2 regions of the Gottfriedia sp. NPDC056225 genome follow, and region 1 is predicted to be linked to the other one. Evidence: riboswitches for the same ligand, from Rfam matches in the RefSeq annotation. Region 1 holds a riboswitch; the other holds the start of a gene.

What was found. A riboswitch is a leader RNA that binds a small molecule or an ion and turns the genes downstream of it on or off. The one in region 1 is predicted to bind FMN.
Region 2: it holds a riboswitch for FMN, as region 1 does, so the genes downstream of both, ACFCYN_RS15190 (ECF transporter S component) here and ribE (riboflavin synthase) in region 1, are expected to answer to the same signal.

The regions. Positions count from the first base shown of each region.
Region 1 covers NZ_JBHJTJ010000003.1:144,706-148,140, forward strand. The annotation lists FMN riboswitch at 668-815, shown strand; gene ribE (riboflavin synthase) at 1,149-1,796, shown strand; gene ACFCYN_RS04095 (bifunctional 3,4-dihydroxy-2-butanone-4-phosphate synthase/GTP cyclohydrolase II) at 1,809-3,002, shown strand; gene ribH (6,7-dimethyl-8-ribityllumazine synthase) at 3,020-3,435, shown strand, end outside.
Region 2 covers NZ_JBHJTJ010000023.1:2,717-6,151, reverse strand. The annotation lists gene ACFCYN_RS15205 (cob(I)yrinic acid a,c-diamide adenosyltransferase) at 1-287, shown strand, start outside; gene ACFCYN_RS15200 (hypothetical protein) at 604-750, shown strand; gene ACFCYN_RS15195 (phosphotransferase) at 867-1,775, shown strand; FMN riboswitch at 1,840-1,975, shown strand; gene ACFCYN_RS15190 (ECF transporter S component) at 2,190-2,756, shown strand; gene ACFCYN_RS15185 (ferredoxin) at 2,919-3,167, opposite strand.

The DNA.
Region 1 (3,435 bases):
TGCAAATTTATAATAATTCCTTTTATTGTATATTTATGTTTGTTTTAAAAAAGGTCTATCTAAAAAATGGTATAGATTTTTCGAGGTGAAGATTAGAGAATTAATTTGATTTTTTCATTTTTATAATATTATGAGTAAATATGACGGTATTTTAAAAATATATAACTAAAATTTTACAAATATAGGATTTTTATATAAAAGTTTGGTTATAAAAGGTTGATTTAGCATATGTATAGGTTGAGTATGGTCTATAAATTATTTGGCTACTTGTTAATAATAATATAACAATATAATGAAAAAATGGATATATACTTTATGGGGAATAAAATCTGATTCACTGGTAAATCGTTGCATTTCTAGAAGAATATTTTTACTCTTTGGATCACATTTTCAAGTTGAATTGTTTCTTTTGATAATTTATATTTATACATTTTTACTATTTATTTCCAATCCGTTTAGAAAAATTAAATATAGAATTATCATTTAAGAAATTAAACAATAAAAACGGAACAACTCGAAAAAAAAATAGAGCGAGAAAAGTCCGTATTCTATATGGTTTTATGCCTTAATTTTGTTTTATTTTAAATAATTTTAAAAAAAAATAAAGTCATAATTTCTTTACATTCAAAAAATTGCTCGTTATAATGAAACCAAATTTGATAATTAGTGTGTCCTTCGGGGTCGGGTGAAAATCCCAACCGGCGGTGTTGTATATTTTTATACTAAGCCCGTGAGCTTCATATAGATTTTTTGTATGTTGCTGATCTAGTTAGAATCTAGAGCCGACAGTATAGTCTGGATGGGAGAAGGATGGAGTGCATATATGGATAGTTGTTTGTTTTTTTCAAATTTACTACTCATATAGGCTTAGTTTGTTGTGCTTAATTAGTAGGTACAACAATAGACGTGCTACAATACTATCTTTTAACAGATACATATTGTACTAACGTTTATTTAAGTATGCTTCCTTTCTTAAACATCTATTGCCCCTTAGGAGTTTTCTAAGGGGCTTTTTCACTTTTTCAAATTAATTTGAATTAGAAGGTGTGATAAGGTGGATCAACTAGTTATGAAATTAGAGATGGATCTTACAAAGTCATTTATTGGGCTTGAGTGTAATACGCTTCTTTGGAATGAGGTGACAAAACTTGTTTACTGGAATCATTGAGGAAATAGGAACAGTAAAAAATATCGTGAAAAAAGGTAAAACGTTAGTGTTAACAGTTGGAGCATTACAAATTCTTGAAGATGTTCATCTAGGAGACAGTATCTCTGTCAATGGTGTTTGTTTAACTGTTACCGATTTTACTAAAAATGAATTTTCTGTTGATGTTATGCCTGAAACATTTCAAGCATCTAATCTAAGTACATTGGCATCTGGTCAAAAAGTAAATTTAGAACGAGCAATGGCTGCAAATGGTAGGTTTGGTGGGCATATTGTATCTGGACATATTGATGGTACAGGTAAAATAGTGGCCGTTAATTCAATGGAAAATGCTGTGGTCTATAAAATTAATATTCCGAGTCGATTTGCTAAATATTGTATTCAAAAAGGTAGCATAACGATTGACGGTACAAGTTTAACAATATTTGAAGTTGAAACTGATCTTGTAATGATTTCTTTAATTCCTCATACTCGCTCACATACAATTTTAGGTAGTAAAAAAGTTGGAGAAGTTGTTAATATTGAATTTGATTTATTAGGTAAGTATGTCGAGAAAATGCTTGGTATGGCTGAGAAGAAAAAGGATTCTTCAATCACAACTTCATTTTTATCTCAAAATGGTTATATATAAAGGAGTAGGCTCATGTTCTCTAAAATAGAAGAAGCAATTGAAGACTTGAAAAATGGAAAAATAATTATTGTTTGTGATGATGAAGACAGGGAGAATGAAGGCGATTTTGTTGTCATAGGAGAATATGCAACTCCTGAAAATATTAATTTTATGGCTACATATGGCCGTGGATTAATTTGTGCGCCGGTTTCTGAGAAAATAGCAAAGAAGCTAGATTTATATGAAATGGTAGCAAAAAATACAGATTCTCATGGGACTGCTTTTACAGTAAGTATTGATCATGCTGATTCTACTACTGGTATTTCGGCATTTGAACGTTCTCATACTGTTTTGCAAATGTTAAATGAGGAATCAACTGGAGCAGATTTTAGAAGACCTGGGCATATGTTTCCACTTGTCGCTAAAAACGGAGGCGTTATTGAGCGACCAGGACATACTGAAGCAGCAGTGGATTTAGCTCGAATGGCCGGTTCAAAAGAAGTTGGTGTCATTTGTGAAATTATGAATGACGATGGAACGATGGCAAGAGTGCCAGATTTAATTCAAGTCGCAAACAAGTTTAATTTAAAAATGATTACGATTAAAGATTTAATTCATTATAGACGCGAAACTGAACAACTTGTACAAAGAGAAGTTGAAATTAAATTACCAACTGATTTTGGTGATTTTAAAATGATTGGATATACAAATGAAATCGACGGTAAGGAACATATCGCGATTGTAAAAGGTAAAGTTGACGATGGTGAGCCGGTACTTGTACGTATTCATTCGGAATGTTTAACGGGCGATGTATTCGGATCATGTCGTTGTGATTGTGGACCTCAGTTACAATCCACACTATCGATGATTGAAGAGGCTGGAAAAGGCGTAATTGTTTATATGCGCCAAGAAGGTAGAGGGATTGGATTACTCAATAAGTTACGAGCATACAAATTACAGGAAGAAGGCTTTGATACGGTTGAAGCAAATTTGAACTTAGGATTTGATGCTGATTTAAGGGATTATGCAATAAGTGCTCAAATTATTAAAGATTTAGGTATATCGAGTATTGATTTAATAACGAATAATCCAGTTAAAATAGATGCTCTAGTATCTTATGGAATACAGATAAATCATCGAGTACCAATTCAAACTGAAATGAAAATGGAAAACGAAAAATATTTAAATACAAAAATAGAAAAAATGGGACATTTACTAAACTATTAAAAATGGGAGAGATTAAGATGAAATTTGAAGGAAATTTAGTAGGATCTGGACTTAAAGTTGCGGTAATAGTAGGACGTTTTAATGAATTTATTACATCTAAATTACTTGGTGGTGCACAAGATGCATTAGTCCGTCATGGAGTAGAAGAATCAGACGTTGATGTTATTTGGGTGCCAGGAGCATTTGAAATTCCATTAATTGCAAAGAAATTAGCAGATTCAAAAAAATATGATGCAATCATCACACTTGGAACAGTTATTCGTGGGTCAACTACTCACTATGATTACGTATGTAACGAGGTAGCAAAAGGTGTTGCTGCCATTACACTACAAACTGGAGTACCTGTCATTTTTGGCGTATTAACAACTGAAAATATTGAACAAGCGATTGAAAGAGCGGGAACGAAAGCTGGTAATAAGGGCTGGGATGCTGG
Region 2 (3,435 bases), on a different contig from region 1:
TAATCGATGAGTATATGGAAGCAACACCACCATTACAACGATTTATTTTACCTGGTGGATCAAAACCTGCTGCGATCATCCATCAAGCAAGAGCAGTTACTAGACGTGCAGAACGAACAGTCGTTACATTGATGAAACAAGAAAACATACACTTACCAGTATTTTTGTATTTGAATCGACTATCTGACTACTTCTTTGCGCTAGCTAGGTTAATAAATACACGTTTAACGATTAAGGATGTAGAATACGAACGTGGAGCAATTGTATTTCGAACAGATAAAAAATAAATAAAAAGGTAGCGATTGTTTAGTAGAATTTTTCAAAACAATCGCTACTTTTTTGTATAAATCGTTTATTTCAATCATAGAATGATTCAGTGTATCTTTTAGCATTTTAATTTGTCTAGTAATCCGAGTTTCTTATACATATAGAAGAGTTAAAGGATCTGAATGAAAGTTCATGTTAAATGTCAAAAAAAGAGGATCAGGCTATCATAACACAAAATTTTCTTTATAAAGTTAAAAAAACTTTCTTAGTAATCGTCTACTAATGCACAGGGCTGGTCAGAAAACCAAATTTCATGGGTAGGAGGAAAATGATACAATGTTTGATTTTCTTAGAAGATGTTTTTTGATAGTTGTGTTTGTATTAACGATTGGTCTATTGTTTATTGGAGGAAATCGAGAGAAATTAAAGGAAGTAGTTTTAGATAAAAACTTTCACGAATTAAAAATGGTTTCAAATCCTTAAAGTTTAATAAGTTATTGATTGTTTTTAGAACTTCAAATATAAATGTAATTTGCTATTAAATCTGGTAAAGTACATTTATAATGTGAAGTTCTATTTTTGATGTTAAGGAGAAAGAAATGTCTAACATATGGGATCCAGCAATTGTAATGAATGAAGGGTTAGTGAAAGAAATAGTAAAAGAGCAATTCCCTAGAATTACTATAAAAGAAATTAAAAAAATAGGAGAAGGATTTGATAATACTGTTTTTAGCTTAAACAATGAAATCTTACTTAGATTTCCACGCAGAAAAATTGCAGTAACGATCTTAAACGTAGAAAAAAATCTACTCCCGGTAATACATAATCGATTTGAAATGAATACAACCGTGCCAGTACTTGATGGTAAGCCTTCAAAACTATTTCCTTGGCCATATTTAGGTTATAACTATATTTTGGGAAAGCCTCCAACTCGATTGAATAGAAAAGAAAGAATAGCAATGATCGAACCACTCGCAATCTTCTTAAAACAGTTACACTCAATTAATTTAAATGAATTAGTGAAAATTGAACTACCTTACGATGAGCTGAGGAGATTAGATATTAACTTTCGAAAGCCTCAACTAGAAAAATATGTTCAACAAGCAATACGGAACAAATTAATTGTAGATGAACAGAAAATTAACCATTATATTGAAAACTTAGTTGAAATTCATAGTGAGACATCATTAGTGCTTGTTCACGGGGACTTACATTTTAAAAATATTATCGTAAATGAACAAAACCAACTTAAAGGAATAATTGATTGGGGTGACGCTCATATCGGAAAATGTGAGTTAGATTTATCAATTGTATATAGTCTAATTCCGTTTGATCAGAGAGAGTCTTTTTATGAAATTTATGGTAAAGTGTCAGAAGCTTCAAAGAAACTTGCGCAGTTTAAAGCAATTTTTACAACAATTGTACTTTTGGTATATGCACATGATCAAAACGATTATATATTAGTAAATTTTTGCCAAGAAAACCTAAGAAATGCTCTAATTGAATAGGTAGTTTTTTTTATTTACAAACTGTATTTAATTTAGTAACATTAAAAATGTAAATTAATATACGATCTATCTTCGGGGCGGGGTGAGATTCCCCACCGGCGGTAATTAAGCATTGCTTATAAGCCCGCGAGCCTGATTTTTGGGCAGGATCTAGTGCGATTCTAGAGCCGACAGTATAGTCTGGATGGGAGAAGATGGAGGTTCGCAAGTTCAAAAAATTTATCTTTTTGAACGCTTATTTGGCGTGCTGAAAATTCTCCCCTATTTCTATAAATAGGGGATTTTATTTTATTTGCATAATTTAAAATAGTTTTCTTATTTTGATTTGAACTTATAATGCTATTTGCAAATAGTATGCTGCTTAAGCGAACCTTTCATTTTTCTTGATAAGATCGGGAAAAAGGAGAGAGGTAAATGCAACAACGTAACAAAGTAAATATAATGGTGATCGTAGCAATGCTTAGTAGTATTTCATATCTACTAATGTTGATCGAATTCCCAATTCCAATTTTTCCAGATTGGCTAAAACTTGATTTTAGTGAGGTACCAGCTTTAATTGGTGCAATCGTTTTTGGTCCATTTGCTGGCATTGGTGTAGTGTTAATAAAAAACATTCTTCATATTGCGATTAAAGGTACTACGACAGTTGGACTTGGTGAATTAGCTAACTTTATCGCAGGTTTAGTATATATTTTACCTGCTTCGTATTTCTTTCGTAAATATCGCACTATAAAAGGATTAACGATAGGATTAATTGTAGGTACGATCGCAATGACTATAGTTTTAAGTATTTTAAATTATTTTGTGTTATTACCTGCATATGCACATTTCATGCATTATCCACTACCAAATAAAGTCATTGTTGTTTCAATTATGCCATTTAACTTGTTAAAAGGAATTTTAATTATGGTGATAATCTTAGTATTATACCCTAAATTAAAGGTTTGGTTAACTCAAAGAATGAACGTTCATAACGTATAAATAAATTAAAGTGTCTACTAAATTTAGTAGACACTTTTTGTTTTTTGAACCTTATGTGAGCTAATATCTATTAAAGCATACCGTCCTAAGTCTTCGGATTTATGCTTTATCATTAAATTGTTAAATAAAAAAAGCGACGAAATTAATTCGTCGCAGTTTTTACTATTCGAATTTTAAAGCGTCGCCATCGAAAGATTCGTCAGCAACTTTGATTGAATCTGTTGGGCAACCTTCGAATGCATCCATCATGTCATCAACTAAAACGTCTGGAATTTCAACGATTCCTTGGTTATCATCTAGAGTAACGTATGCGATCCCTTCATCATCATAGTCATAGATATCAGGTGCAGCAGCGCCACATGCGCCACATGCGATACAAGTGTCTTTATCAACGATTGTATATTTTGCCATTGTATTGACCTCCCAAATTATTCCCTGTTTTTGTTACAGATACTTTTTTTTGTAATGTACCTGTAAACATTTTAAAACGGTTTCCAAAACTTTTCAATATAATTGTACAAGGTTTTGAAAAAAACGAGAAATGATGAAATCTCAAATAAAATAAATAATGATTTTTATACATAAAAAATGGTTCGGTTGTTGATACATATGATAAGCTAGAAGAAATAATAACTATTTAAAAAAAATGCACAAATATTTTTGTACTACTATTTATTAT